3 regions of the Micromonospora sp. NPDC050795 genome follow, and region 3 is predicted to be linked to each of the others. Evidence: predicted binding sites of a transcription regulator. Region 3 holds the regulator's gene; each other region holds the start of a gene.
What was found. Region 3 encodes HrcA, which represses chaperone genes, less so after heat shock. Its sites were predicted from a motif close to GGTTNGCACNCTCNNNNNGAGNGTGCNAACC; they were not measured.

Region 1 (5,012 bases), on a different contig from region 3:
GATCGTCGCGGCCTGCGCGTTGTCCCACGCCGGCACCGCGTCCTCAGGGCCCTTGACGTATTCCTTGGAGTCGAACTTCGGCTTGAGCACCGAGTCGTAGCCGGCCTTGAATAGGGTGGCGTTGTTGTCGGTGGGGGAGCCGTTCAGGTACGCCACGACGGGGTTCTTGGCGCCCTTCTCGGTCAGGCACTTCGACAGACCCTCGCCCTGGAGCTTGCCGACGGTCTCGTTGTCGAAGCTGACGTAGTACTGGGCGGAGCCGCCGAGGGTGAGCCGGTCGTAGTCGATGGTGGCGACGCCCTGCGACTTGGCCTTGTCGAGTACGGCCTTGCCGGTGCCGGAGTCCAGGTTGACGATCATCAGGGCGGTGACGCCGCTGGTGATCATCTGGTCGGCGATGGTCTGGAAGGCGGTCTTGTCGTTCTGGGCGTTCTGGATGTCGTACTGGACGCCCGCGGCCTTGAACGCCTCCTCCAGGAACCGGCGGTCTGCGGTCTCCCAGCGGGCCGAGGACTTGCTGTCCGGGAGGATCACGCCGATCTTGGGGGTCTTGGCGGAGGCGGCCTTGTCGCCGGAGTCGTCGCCACAGGCGGTCAAGCCGCCGGTCGTGAGCAGGCCCACGGCGGCGATGGTGAGGATCCCCTTACGCATGTGCAGGGTCCTTTCGGAGGTGGGGGAGGTGTTGTTTTGTTGTGTCCGGCAACGTATTTCGCGTCACACCGGCTCCACAAGACCGCGCAGGTCCATAGTTTGTTGGGAGCGATAACAATTCAGCAACGCGACTGTTACTCCGCGGGTATCCCACGGGCTAGTCGACGTAACGACTGTCGTCAGTGGGTCTGCAACGACGCGGTACGGGCGTCGGTCAGCGCCACCAGATCCGCCGCGGCCAGTTCGAGTTGCAAACCACGCCGACCAGCCGAGACGTAGATCGTCGGGAGATCCAGCGCGGATTCGTCCAGCACGGTGGGCAACCGTCGACGCTGCCCGAGCGGACTGATCCCACCGCGTACGTAACCGGTGGCCCGCTCGGCGAGCGCCCGGTCGGCCAACGCCGCCCGCTTGCCGCCGACCGCAGCCGCGAGAGCCTTGAGATCCAACTCGCCGGTGACCGGAACGACCGCCACGGTGAGCGCGCCGTCGACGTCGGTCACCAGAGACTTGAACACGCGCTCCGGTGCCACGCCGAGCGCCACCGCCACCAACGCGCCGTAGTTCGGGGCGTCCGGCGACACCCGGTACGGATGGGTGCGATGCGCGATGCCGCGCTTGACCAACAGTGCCGTTGCCGGCGTGCCCTGTCCCGCCACAGCGACGACGCTAGTCGACCGGCCGGCCGATCAGCACCGTCGGTGCGCCGTCGACCCGGGTGAGCACCAGACTCGCCGCCGCGTCCCCGGCCAGCCGCAGGTCCCGCCGGAGCTGCTCCGGGGTGAGCGCCGAACCCCGCTTCAGGATCTCCACCCGGCCCACCCGGCGCTCCCGCAGCAGCGCCCGCAGGCGCTTGAGCGAGAACGGCAGCACGTCGGTGATCTCCAGACAGCGCGCGTACGGGGTGCGGACCGGCTGGTCGGCGTAGAGGTAGGCGATGCTCGGATCGCCCAGGTTGGCGTCCAGTTCGGTGGCCAGTTCGGCCACGAGGTGCGCGCGCACCACCGCCGGGTCCGGGTCGTACAGGTAGCGACGCGGCGGCCCGACCGGTGCCTCGGCGGCACCCGAGCCGGTGAGCTGGTGGCTGTGGGCCTCGGTGCCCCGCTGGCGGTGGAGGGTGGCGCGGCGGGGCACCTCCGCCAGCTCACCGCACCAGAGCGCGGCCTCGACCAGGTCGCCGTCCACGCCGACCCACTCGGCCTCCGCCCCGGCCGGGATGAGCGCGTGGTCCAGGCCCGGCGCGACCTTCACCACGGTGCGCGGCACCCGCTCGGCCAACCCGGTGACGAAGTCCCACGGTGGCGAGTAGGCGCGCGGGTCGAAGATCCGCCGCCCGGAGCCGGTGGCGCGGCGGGCCGGATCGCAGAAGACCCCGTCGACCCCTGACACGTCGAACCCGGTCGCGTCGCCGCACTCGACGGTGAACAGCTCGGCCAGGCCGGCCGCCTCGGCGTTGGCGGCGGCCATCGCCGCGGTCACCGGGTCGGCCTCCACCCCGTACACCCGGATGCCGGCGCGGGCGGCGGCCAGCGCGTCGGCCCCGAGCCCGCACCCGAGATCAGCCAGGGTCCGCACGCCGGCCGCGTGCAACCGGGCGGCCCGACGGTCGGCGACCACCCGGCGGGTGGCCTGCTCCAGGCCGGGGCGGGTGAGGAACATCCCAGCGGCGGCCGAGCCGAACTTGCCCACCGCCCGGTGGCGCAACTCGGCCTGGGTCAACGCCGCCGCGGCCAAGGTCGGCGGCACCCCGGTCGCGCGCAGAGCCGACGCCGCGACCAGTGGATCACCGCCGGCCAGGTCGGCCGCCGCGGTGAGCGCGGCCAACCCTTCGGGGGTACGCAGCGCCGCCAGCTGATCGAGATCCACCCGGCCATTGTCCCGTCCGACTCGGAAAACTTGGCTGGCGGGGCGCGACGCGCTGGCACTCTCCTTGACGGAGTGCTAGCCACGGAATAACCTGCGATTAGCACTCTCACCCTGAGGGTGCCAGCTTCCGGGTCTCGCGACCCGGGTGCGCACGCCAGGCGGACCGGCACCCGCGACGACGGCACCGCCCGGTGGCATGAGGCAGATTGACGCTGGTCAGCCCCGCTGGCCAGCAACGAAACCAGTACCCCAGGAGGGTATGCCCGTGACTACCGCGACCAAGGTTGCGATCAAGCCGCTCGAGGACCGCATCGTGGTCCAGGCGAACGAGGCTGAGACCACCACGGCGTCGGGCATCGTGATCCCCGACACCGCCAAGGAGAAGCCGCAGGAGGGCACCGTCCTCGCTGTGGGCCCGGGGCGCGTCGACGACAACGGCAACCGGGTTCCGGTTGACGTGCAGGTCGGCGACACCGTCCTTTACTCGAAGTACGGCGGCACCGAGGTCAAGTACGCCGGCGAGGAGTACCTGGTGCTCTCCGCCCGCGACGTCCTCGCGGTCATCGAGAAGTAAGCAAACCGATCAGTGCCACTGCCCCGGTCCGGCTCGCCGGGCCGGGGCAATGGCGCTTCGAAGGGACATTAATGGCGAAGATCCTGAGTTTCTCGGACGACGCCCGGCACCTGCTGGAGCACGGTGTCAACGCCCTCGCGGACGCGGTCAGGGTCACCCTCGGCCCGCGCGGGCGCAACGTCGTCCTGGACAAGAAATTCGGTGCGCCGACGATCACCAACGATGGTGTGACCATCGCCAAGGAGATCGAGCTCACCAACCCGTACGAGAACCTTGGCGCGCAGCTGGTCAAGGAGGTGGCGACCAAGACCAACGACGTCGCCGGCGACGGCACCACCACCGCGACCGTGCTGGCCCAGGCGATGGTTCGCGAGGGTCTGCGCAACGTGACCGCCGGGACCAACCCGGCCGGCCTCAAGCGGGGCATCGACGCGGCGGCCATGAAGGTCTCCGAGGCGCTGCTCGGCAAGGCCGCCGAGGTCACCAGCAAGGAGTCGATCGCGAACGTGGCGACGATCTCCGCGCAGGACTCCACGATCGGCGATCTGATCGCCGAGGCGATGGAGCGCGTCGGCCGCGACGGTGTCATCACCGTCGAGGAAGGCTCGATGCTCACCACCGAACTGGACGTGACCGAAGGTCTCCAGTTCGACAAGGGCTTCATCTCGCCGAACTTCGTCACCGACCTGGAGGGTCAGGAGTCCGTCCTTGAGGACGCGTACATCCTGGTCACCACCCAGAAGATCTCGGCGATCGAGGAGCTGCTGCCGCTGCTGGAGAAGGTCCTGCAGAACAGCAAGCCCCTGCTGATCATCGCCGAGGACGTGGACGGCCAGGCGCTTTCCACCCTGGTGGTCAACTCGCTGCGCAAGACCCTCAAGGTCTGCGCGGTCAAGGCCCCGGGCTTCGGTGACCGGCGCAAGGCAATGCTCCAGGACATCGCGATCTCCACGGGCGCCGAGCTGGTCGCCCCGGAGCTGGGCTACAAGCTCGACCAGGTCGGCCTGGAGGTGCTCGGCACCGCCCGGCGCGTCGTGGTCGACAAGGAGAACACCACGATCGTCGACGGCGGTGGCCAGAAGGCCGACGTCACCGACCGGGTCTCCCAGATCCGCAAGGAGATCGAGGCCTCCGACTCCGACTGGGACCGGGAGAAGCTGGCCGAGCGGCTGGCCAAGCTCTCCGGTGGCATCGCCGTCATCAAGGCTGGCGCGGCGACCGAGGTCGAGATGAAGGAGCGCAAGCACCGCATCGAGGACGCCATCGCGGCGACCAAGGCTGCGGTCGAGGAGGGCACTGTGCCCGGCGGCGGCGCCGCCCTGGTGCAGATCCGATCGGTGCTCGACGATGACCTGGGCTTCACCGGTGACGAGAAGGTCGGCGTCTCCGTCGTGCGCAAGTCGCTCGTCGAGCCGCTGCGCTGGATCGCCCAGAACGCCGGTCACGACGGCTACGTCGTGACGCAGAAGGTCGCCGACCTGGACTGGGGCCACGGCCTCGACGCCGCCAAGGGCGAGTACGTCGACCTGGTCAAGGCCGGCATCATCGACCCGGTGAAGGTGACCCGCAACGCGGTCACCAACGCCGCCTCGATCGCCGGTCTGCTGCTCACCACGGAGAGCCTCGTGGTGGACAAGCCGGAGCAGGCCGAGCCGGCCGCCGCCGGCGGGCACGGCCACGGCCACCAGCACGGCCCGGGTTTCTGATCCGGTAGCGACACCCGTTCCGGGGCGCACCGCCGTGAGGCGGTGCGCCCCGGCTCGTTCCTGCGGGCGGCCAGGTCATTACCGAACGCTGACGTTGTTGGCGACCGGGCGAGATGATCGCGCACACTGGGCCGATGAGCACCACGTCACGGCGGTACGCCGCGTTGGCCGGAATCACCGCCGCCGCCGTCGCGATCGGGATCGCCGAACCGGTC
Region 2 (5,012 bases), on a different contig from region 3:
CTGGGAGAAGGCCGCCGGCAAGGGTGACCCGCTGCGGATGACCAAGACGTTCCACGTGGTGCCGCGTGGGGTGGCGCTGGTGATCGGCTGCAACACCTTCCCGACCTGGAACTCGTACCCCGGGCTGTTCGCCTCGCTGGTCACCGGCAACCCGGTGATCGTCAAGCCGCACCCGCGCGCGGTGCTGCCGCTGGCCATCACCGTGAAGTACGCCCGGGAGGTGCTCGCCGAGGCCGGGTTCGACCCGAACCTGATCCTGCTGGCGGCCGAGGCGCCCGGTGAGAAGCTCGCCAGCGATCTGGCCCTGCACCAGGCCATCCGGATCGTCGACTTCACGGGCTCCACCGAGTACGGCGACTGGCTGGAGACGCACGCCCGGCAGGCATCGGTCTACACCGAGAAGGCCGGCCTGAACACCGTCGTCGTCGACTCCACCGACGACTTCGCCGGCATGTGCCGCAACCTGGGGTTCACGCTGACCCTCTACAGCGGGCAGATGTGCACCACCTCACAGAACATCCTCATCCCGGCCGGGGGCATCGAGACCGACCAGGGGCACAAGAGCTTCGACGAGGTGGCCGGCGGGATCGCCGCCGCCGTCGGCAAGCTCACCGCCGACCCGGCCCGGGGTGTGGAGCTGACCGGTGCCATCGTCAACGACGGGGTTCTGGAGCGGCTGGCCGAGGTGACCAAGGTCGGCGAGCCGGTGCTGGAGTCGCGGGCCGTGGCCCACCCGTCGTACCCCGACGCGGTGGTGCGTACGCCGACGATCGTGAAGCTGACCGCGGACGACTCGGAGACGTACGGCCGGGAATGGTTCGGGCCGATCTCGTTCGCCATCGCGACCGACTCGACCACGCACAGCCTGGAGCTGCTGCGCCGGACGGTCGGCGAGAAGGGCGCGCTCACCGCCGGTGTCTACTCGACCGACGAGGCAGTGCTGGACGCAACCGAGGCGGTGGCGGTCGAGGTCGGGGTGCACCTGTCCTGCAACCTCACCGGCGGTGTCTTCGTGAACCAGTCGGCGGCGTTCTCCGACTTCCACGGCAGTGGAGCCAACGCGGCGGCCAACTCGGCGCTGACCGACGGGGCTTACGTGGCGAACCGGTTCCGGATCGTGCAGTCGCGGCGGCATGTTTGATCTTTAGTTGCGGTGGGGGTTTCCGGGGCAGCCCGACCCGCTTCGGGCGGTCAGGCTTGATCCCTGCGCGGGTCGGGCTGCCCCGGAAACCCTGACGTGGACACGGTTGTCGCTTACGCTTCCGGTTTTTTGCAGGGCATCAGGGTGGTTCTGCCCTGGGATGAGTTCCTGGTTTTAGGCTGTTCGGCGCATCTGTAGCTCGGTCAGGGCTGGGATGTTCGGGTGGGGGACCCGTACCCCGGTGTCCTTGAAGCCCAGGCGCTGGTAGGCGCGGTAGGCGCGGTCGTTGCCGACCACCACCTCCAGCAGCAGTTCCGGCCGGCCGCAGGCCCGCGACCAGGCGGCCACCCCGTCGATCAGCTCGCCGAGCAGGCCACTACCGCGCCAGGTCGGCGTGACGTACACGGCGTAGATCACGGTCAGTCCCGGTTCGTTCGGGTGGGTCGTACCACCGGCGTGCCCGACCAGCCGACCGCCCGGGTCGGCGACGAACTGCGCGTTACCGGCACCGGCCGAGGTGTACGCGACCCGGGCGGCGAACTCGTTGTGCGGTCGGGCCGCCGCGTCCGCGAGGGTCTCCAGGAAGGCCAACGGCGCGTCGGCCAGCATCTCCAGGCGCAGCGCCCGCATCCGGGCGGCGTCCTCCGGCCGGACCCGGCGGATCTCCGCGAGCCGCACTGCCGGGGGGCCCATGTCGGTGGTCATGTCCGCATGCCTACCACAGGGCAGGGGCGGCGTTTCACGAGCTGGGCCCGATCGCCGTCATCGCGGGGCCGCCCGGCGACCGTCTTTCCATTTCGCAATGACGCGGGCGAATCCGGCGGCTCGGGAACCCGGCCGATCAGCGCCGTCGGTACGCCTCGGAGTGTGTCTGTTTTGTGGCCGTGCGCGGCCGTCAGTCCTCGTGTAGCGTGCGATTTCGGTCACCTTCTTCAATGGCGGTCGTCGATCGCTTAGTCGGTGGTCCGAGGCGTCCGGCCGTGCCGTGCGCCGAGTCAGGCAACGCCGGGCAGAGTGAGGGAAGTGCACAGTGGCACAGGGCTCCGTGAAGTGGTTCAACGCCGAAAAGGGCTACGGCTTCATCGCCGTCGACGGCGGGCAGGACGTTTTCGTCCACTTCTCCGCGATCGAGATGGACGGTTACAAGGCGCTGGACGACGGTCAGCGGGTCGAGTTCGAGATCACCCAGGGCCAGAAGGGCCCACAGGCAGAGCACGTACGCGTCATTGACTGAGTTTCCTGGCCGATCGGCCCCGTGAGTCGGGGCTGCGGCAGGGGCGCGCACCCGGGAAGATCGTGAACCGTTCCAGCCGATGCTGAGGAGCGTTCATGACCGACCAGCCACCCCCGCACACTCCGTCCTCCGGGTCGGGGGAGCCGGACCCGTCCTCGCCCGCCGGCAGCCCCGGCCACGCCGGCCCGCCGCCCGGCTGGGGGCCCGGCACGTCCCCGGCCGGCCCGGTCTCCGGCCCCGCCGGTCCGCCGCCCGGCTGGGATCCCGCCCAGGGTGCCTGGGGTGCGGCCCCGCCACCGCAGGGCTGGGCGTTCCCGCCCACCGGGGGCTACCCGCCCGGGTCGGGTCCCTACGGCGGCCAGCCGTGGTACCCGGGGCCGCCGGTCGGCTGGTACCCGCCCGGTTACGGGTCCGACCCGAACGACGCCCTGGTCACGCCACCCGGCGCGGGTATCGGCGGCTGGTTCAACCGGTGCGGGGGAGCGCTGCGCCGCGGCTGGCGGCAGTTGGTGCCGATCATGCTGCTCACCCAGGTGCTGCCCGCGGCGGTGCTCTCGGTGGTCTCCCTCGGGCTGGACCCGTCGGCGAAGTGGGCCGCCCAGGCCGGGTCGACGTCGACCCCCGCGCTGCCGGACAATTTCGTCGCCGAACTACTGAGCCTCCTGGTCCTGCTGCTCGGTGGCAGCCTCGTCGTCGGGTTGGTGCAGGCCGTCGGGTGGGCCGCCGGCACCTGGGTGATCACCCAGCAGGCGGCCGGTCAGCCGGCCAGCCTGGAGTCCGCGCTGCGCTACGGCCTGCGTCGGGCACTCGGGCTGTGGGCGTGGACCCTGCTGGTCAGTCTGCTCATCGGCGTCGGTGTCTGCTTCTGCGTGCTGCCGGGCATCTACCTGGCCTTCGCGTTGAGCATGGCCGGCCCGGTCTATCTCTTCGAACGGCACAACCCGATCGGTCGATCGTTCCGGATGTTCCACGACCGACTCGGCCTGCTGCTCGGACGGGTGGCCCTGGTGGCCGGGGCGGTGATCGTCGGCACGCTGATCCCCGGTGGCGTGGAAGGGATCGGCACCGGCGCGCTCGGAACGGACCCGTTCTCCTCGGCGGGTACCGCAGCCGGGGCGGTGGTGGTGATCGGGATCACCGCCGTGCTGGCCCTGCCGGCCCATCTCGCGCAGATGATCGGTCTGCTGGTGACGTACGTCGAGCAGCGTGCCCATGAGGCGCCGGTGAACAGCGCTGGACTGGCCGCGGAACTCGGCTGAGCGGCGGCATCGTGCTTGCACTCGGCAGGGGAGAGTGCTAAACAAGTCATTGGCACTCGCATACCGTGAGTGCCAACGGTCGGGACGGTGGGGCCAGGTTGTGCCGGTGTGGAGACACCGGGGCAGCACATGGCCGGTCGTCGCGGGCTATCCGGCCCGGCCGAAGGACGTCGTCGTCGCCAGGTGGCGACGTCCCTAGGTGCGCACACCAGGCGGCCCATCCGGGGCACACATCTCGGGTGGCCCGTGAGTGTCCAGGAGGACAACGCCGTATGGCCAAGATGATCGCTTTCGACGAAGAGGCTCGCCGCGGCCTCGAGCGGGGCATGAACCAGCTCGCCGACGCCGTAAAGGTGACCCTCGGCCCCAAGGGCCGCAACGTCGTGCTCGAGAAGAAGTGGGGTGCCCCCACCATCACCAACGATGGTGTGAGCATCGCCAAGGAGATCGAGCTCGAGGACCCGTACGAGAAGATCGGCGCTGAGCTGGTCAAGGAGGTCGCCAAGAAGACCGACGACGTTGCCGGTGACGGCACGACGACGGCGACCGTCCTGGCCCAGGCCCTGGTTCGCGAGGGCCTGCGCAACGTGGCCGCCGGCGCCAACCCGATGGCCCTGAAGCGGGGCATCGAGGCCGCGGTCGCGAGCGTCTCGGAGGAGCTGTCCAAGCTCGCCAAGGACGTCGAGACCAAGGAGCAGATCGCCTCCACCGCCTCCATCTCCGCTGGCGACAGCACCGTCGGCGAGATCATCGCCGAGGCGATGGACAAGGTCGGCAAGGAAGGCGTCATCACCGTCGAGGAGAGCAACACCTTCGGGCTGGAGCTGGAGCTCACCGAGGGTATGCGCTTCGACAAGGGCTACATCTCGGCCTACTTCATGACCGACCCGGAGCGTATGGAGGCCGTCTTCGACGACCCGTACATCCTGATCGCCAACAGCAAGATCTCGTCGGTGAAGGACCTGCTCCCGATCCTGGAGAAGGTCATGCAGTCGGGCAAGCCGCTGCTGATCATCGCCGAGGACCTGGAGGGCGAGGCCCTCGCCACCCTGGTGGTCAACAAGGTCCGTGGCACCTTCAAGTCGGTCGCCGTCAAGGCGCCGGGCTTCGGTGACCGCCGCAAGGCCATGCTGACCGACATCGCCATCCTCGCCGGTGGCCAGGTCATCAGCGAGGAGGTCGGCCTCAAGCTCGACGCCGCCAGCATCGACATGCTGGGCCGCGCCCGCAAGGTCGTGGTGACCAAGGACGAGACCACCATCGTCGACGGTGCCGGTGACGCCGAGCAGATCCAGGGCCGGGTCAACCAGATCCGGGCCGAGATCGACAAGAGCGACTCCGACTACGACCGCGAGAAGCTGCAGGAGCGGCTGGCCAA
Region 3 (5,012 bases):
GAGATCGTGCTGTTCGACCGTTCCTGGTACAACAGGGCTGGCGTGGAGCGGGTGATGGGCTTCTGTAGCCGCAAGGAGTACCTGGAGTTCCTGCGGCAGGCCCCGGAGCTGGAACGGATGCTGGTGCGCTCGGGCATCCGGCTGGTCAAGTTCTGGTTCTCCGTCTCCCAGAACGAGCAGCGCACCCGGTTCGCGATCCGTCAGGTCGACCCGGTCCGGCAGTGGAAGCTGTCCCCGATGGACATCGCCTCACTCGACCGGTGGGACGACTACACCGAGGCCAAGGAGGCGATGTTCTTCTGGACCGACACGGCCGACGCGCCGTGGACGGTGGTGAAGAGCAACGACAAGAAGCGGGCCCGGCTCGAGGCGATTCGGCACGTGCTGAACCGCTTCGACTACGCCGGCAAGGACCCCGCTGTGGTCGGCACACCGGACCCGCAGATCATCGGGCCGGCCGGGCTGGACCTGGGCCCGGAGGAAGAGGTGGTGCCGGTGTTCCCCCGGCCCTGATCGAGTGCGGAGCGGACGGGTCACCAGCGGCCGAGGCGGGCGGCGAGCACGCTGAGGGCCGCCACCCCGGCGGTGGAGGTGCGCAGCACGGCCGGCCCGAGGCGTACGGGTCGCCCGCCGGCCTCGACGAAGGCGGTCAACTCGGCCGGGGCGATGCCACCTTCTGGGCCGATCACCAGCACGATCTCGCCGGCGGGGGGCAGCTCGGCGGTGGTGAGCCGGTCGTCGGCCTCCTCGTGCAGCACGAACCCGACGGCGGCACCGGCGATCCGGCGGGCAACGGTGGTGGTGGACTCGTCCGGTGCTCCGGCCACCACCGGCAGCCACGGCCGGCGGGCCTGCTTGGCCGCCTCCCGTGCGGTGGCCACCCACTTCTCCCGGGCGCGTACGCCCCGGTCGCCGCGCCACTGGGTCACCGAACGCGACGCCGCCCAGGGCACGATCTCGTCCACCCCGACCTCGGTCATCGCCTGCACGGCCAGCTCACCCCGGTCGCCCTTGGCGATGCCCTGCACCGTCACCAGTCGAGGTACGGGCGCGTCCGCGTACCCCCGGGAGGTGACGGTGACCTCCAGGCTGCCCCGGCCGACGGCCGTGACCACGGCGGCGGCCGTGCCACCCCGACCGTCGGCGAGCAGCAACTCCTCGCCGACGCGCAACCGCTGGACGGTCGCGGCGTGGTGCCCCTCCGGGCCGTCCAGGGTCAGCGCGTCGCCGGTGGGCAGCGCCTCCACCAGGAACAGCGGCGCGGACACCTCAGGCGTGCCCGTTGAACGCGTCGCGCATCCGGGAGAAGAAGCCGCCCTGCTTGGACAGCTCGGCGACCTCCTCACCACGGGTCTTGGCGAAGTCGCGCAGCATCTTCTCCTGGTCCGGGTCGAGCTTGGTCGGCGTCCGCACGTCCAGGTGGACGTAGAGGTCGCCCCGGCCGGTGCCGCGCAGGTGCGGCACGCCCCGGGCGCGCAGCCGCAGCGTGCTGGCCGGCTGGGTGCCGGCCTTGACGTCGACGGTCTCCTCGCTGTCCAGCGTCTTGATGGTCAGCCGGGTGCCCAGCGCCGCCGCCGTCATCGGCACCGTGACCCGGCAGTGCAGGTCGTCGCCCTTGCGGGAGTACACGTCGTGCGGGCGCTCGTGGATCTCCACGTAGAGGTCGCCGGCGGTGCCGCCGCCGGGGCCCACCTCGCCCTGTTGGGCCAGCCGGATCCGCATGCCGTCCTCGACACCGGCCGGGATCTTGACGGTCAGCGAACGGCGGGTCCGCACCCGGCCGTCGCCGGCGCAGGTGGGGCAGGGGTGCGGGACGGTGGTGCCGTAGCCCTGGCACACGGTGCACGGCCGGGCGGAGACCACCTGGCCGAGGAAGGTGCGCTGCACCGACTGCACCTCGCCCCGACCACCACACGCCTCGCAGGTCGCCAGGTGCGTGCCGGCGGCCGTGCCGGCGCCGGAGCAGGTGGTGCAGAGCACCGCGGTGTCGACGGTGATCGGGGCCTCCACGCCGAAGGCCGTCTCGTGCAGGTCGAGTTCGAGCCGCAGGATCGCGTCGGCCCCAGGGCGGGTACGCGGCCGGGGGCCACGGGCGCCACCTCCGGCACCGCCGAAGAACGCGTCCATGATGTCCTGGAAACCGACGAACGGGCCGGCGCCTCCGGGGCCACCCGGGCCGCCGGCACCGCCGCCACCAGGGGCGAGCGGGTCACCACCCAGGTCGACGATCTGCCGCTTCCGGTCGTCCGAGAGGACCTCGTACGCGGCGTTGATGTCCTTGAACTTCTCCTGAGCCTCCGGGTCCGGATTGACGTCCGGGTGGAACTGGCGCGCCAGCTTGCGGTAGGCGCGCTTGATCTCGTCATCGGAGGCTTCCCGGCTCACACCGAGAATGCCGTAGTAGTCCCTGGCCACTGCGTTCCGTGTCCTCATGTTCGTCTCGCGTTGCGCCGGTCGGCGGCCGCAGCCGGCCGCATCGGCCCTGACCAATCAGTTCTGGGCCAGCAACTCGCCCACGTAGCGTGCCACGGCGCGGACCGTGGCGATGTTGCCGGGGTAGTCCATCCGGGTGGGCCCCAGCACCCCCAGGCCGCCCAGGATGGTGGTGCCCGGGCCGTACCCGGTGCTGACCACCGAGGCGGCTCGCAGGTTGTCGAACTCGTTCTCGTCGCCGATCAGCACCCGGGTCGTGCTCGGCTCGGTCTCACCGATGAGCTTGAGCAGCACGACCTCCTCCTCCAGAGCTTCGAGGATCGGCCGCAGGGAGCCCTGGAAGTCGAGCAGGCCACCCCGGGTGAGGTTCGCGGTGCCGGCGAGGGCGATCCGCTCCTCGTGCCGCTCGACGAGCGTCTCCAGCAGGACGGTGGCGAGCGTGGTCATGGTCGGACGCAGACCGGTCGGCGCTTCCTCGACCAGCGCCTGCACCAGCGGGGGCGTCTCGGACAGCCGGGCGTTGGCGAGCTTCTCGTTGATCAGTCGGCGCAGGTCGGTGACGTCGTCGGCGGGCACCGGGCCGGGCAGCTCCACGAGTCGCTGCTCCACCCGCCCGGTGTCGGCGATCATGACGAGCATCAACCGGGTGGTGGAGATCGGCACCAGCTCCAGGTGACGCACCGAGGAGCGGGCCAGGCTCGGGTACTGCACGACGGCGACCTGTCGGGTCAGCTGGGCGAGCAACCGCACCGTGCGGTGCACCACGTCGTCGAGGTCGACCGCGCCGACCAGGAAGCGCTCGATGGCCCGGCGCTCGGCCGGGCTGAGCGGTTTGACCCGGGACAACCGGTCGACGAAGAGGCGGTAGCCGCGGTCGGTGGGCACCCGGCCGGCACTGGTGTGCGGCTGCCGGATGTAGCCCTCCTCCTCCAGCACGGCCATGTCGTTGCGGACCGTGGCCGGGGAGACCCCGAGCTGGTGCCGCTCGACCAGCGCCTTGCTGCCGACCGGCTCCTGGGTGGAGACGTAGTCTTCGACGATGGCGCGGAGCACGGCGAGTTTCCGGTCGTCGAGACCCATCCTCCGCACCTCCTGTCGCACGTCGGCCGCCGGCGCTCTGGGCCGGCCGGGCCGTCCTGGCACTCGACTGTAGCGAGTGCCAGTCTACGTCGGCGGGCCCGCCCACGCGATGATCAACGGCCACCCTTCGGTGCGGCCCACGACACCCTGGTGGGCCGATCGGCCCGCACTGCGAGGCGAAGTCGCTCTGGTGCGGCGTTGCCACCGGCACCTACCGTGACATCCATGACTGAACCTCCTCGCCCTCCCGGGTCGGGCGACCCCGGCAACTACCCGCCGGAGCCCACCTCCCCCGGGCCGTACCCGTCGGCCGAGCCGCCCACCGCACCACTCTCCGGGGCGCCCGGCCCGGCCGGCTATCCCCCGCCCGGTGGCTATCCGCCGCCCACCGGTGACCAACCGCCGTCAGGCGGCTACCCTCCGGCAGGCGGATACCCCCCGCCCGGGGGCTATCCCCCGCCCGGCGGCTACCCGGCCGGTGGGGCCTACGGCGGCCCCGGCGGTGGCTACGCCAACAACGAGGACAAGACCTGGGCGCTGGTCGCGCACTTCGGCGGCGCGCTCGGCGCGCTGGTCAGTTTCGGCCCGCTGGGCTTCGTCGCCCCGCTGATCGCCTACCTGGCCCGCGGCCAGCAGTCGCCGACCGTCCGGGCGCACGCCCTCGCCGCCCTGAACTTCCAGATCCTCTGGTCGATCATCGCGTTCGTGCTGCTCTTCGTGAGCTGGTGCCTGCTCTTCCTGCCCAGCATCGCCGTCGTGGTGATCCAGATCCTGTTCGGGATCATCGCCGGCATGAAGGCCAATGAGGGCACCCCGTACCGCTACCCGATGACTGCCACCTTCATCAAGTGAACCGGGCCGGCCGCTCCCCCGGCCGGCCCGATTCACCGCCGTCCCTCATCCGGGAGCGGTGGGCCACTCAGGGCAGCAGATCGCGGACGACCGCGTCGGCGAGCAGCCGCCCGCGCAGGGTGAGCACCGCCCGGCCGGCGGCGTACTCGTCGGCTGCCAGCAGACCGCCGGCCAGGGCCCGCTCGGCACCGGCCCGGCCGGCCGCGTCGAGCACCGCCAGCGGGAGACCGCTGGCCAACCGCAGCCGGAGCATCACGTCCTCCATGTGCGCCTCGTCGACGGTGAGCACCTCCCGGGCCAGGCCGGGAGACTCCCCGGCGGCCAACCGCTTGGCGTACGCCGAGGGGTGCTTCACGTTCCACCAGCGGACCCCGCCGACGTGGCTGTGCGCCCCCGGCCCCAGCCCCCACCAGTCCGCGCCGGTCCAGTAGAGCAGGTTGTGCCGGCAGCGGGCCTCCTCGGTGCGGGCCCAGTTGGAGACCTCGTACCAGGAGAGCCCGGCCGCGTCGAGCGCGGCCTCGGCCGCCAGGTAGCGGTCTGCGGCCACGTCGTCACTGGGGTACGCCAGCTCGCCGCGCCGCATCCGGGCGGCGAGCCGGGTGCCGTCCTCGACGATCAGGGCGTACGCGCTGACGTGGTCCACCCCG

Region 1: a site for HrcA is predicted at 2,613-2,643, ahead of groES (co-chaperone GroES). Genes of this name have one in related genera too.
Region 2: a site for HrcA is predicted at 3,682-3,712, ahead of groL (chaperonin GroEL). Genes of this name have one in related genera too.

The regions. Positions count from the first base shown of each region.
Region 1 is NZ_JBITGE010000007.1:200,327-205,338, forward strand. Features, by position in the region: gene ACIBEF_RS09035 (sugar ABC transporter substrate-binding protein) at 1-651, opposite strand, end outside; gene ybaK (Cys-tRNA(Pro) deacylase) at 831-1,310, opposite strand; gene ACIBEF_RS09045 (methyltransferase domain-containing protein) at 1,321-2,517, opposite strand; gene groES (co-chaperone GroES) at 2,777-3,091, shown strand; gene groL (chaperonin GroEL) at 3,163-4,797, shown strand.
Region 2 is NZ_JBITGE010000003.1:16,372-21,383, reverse strand. Features, by position in the region: gene paaN (phenylacetic acid degradation protein PaaN) at 1-1,141, shown strand, start outside; gene ACIBEF_RS03715 (GNAT family N-acetyltransferase) at 1,316-1,846, opposite strand; gene ACIBEF_RS03710 (cold-shock protein) at 2,172-2,375, shown strand; gene ACIBEF_RS03705 (hypothetical protein) at 2,471-3,634, shown strand; gene groL (chaperonin GroEL) at 3,907-5,012, shown strand, end outside.
Region 3 is NZ_JBITGE010000004.1:175,757-180,768, forward strand. Features, by position in the region: gene ppk2 (polyphosphate kinase 2) at 1-513, shown strand, start outside; gene ACIBEF_RS05830 (16S rRNA (uracil(1498)-N(3))-methyltransferase) at 534-1,268, opposite strand; gene dnaJ (molecular chaperone DnaJ) at 1,270-2,415, opposite strand; gene hrcA (heat-inducible transcriptional repressor HrcA) at 2,491-3,513, opposite strand; gene ACIBEF_RS05845 (DUF4870 domain-containing protein) at 3,739-4,365, shown strand; gene hemW (radical SAM family heme chaperone HemW) at 4,433-5,012, opposite strand, start outside.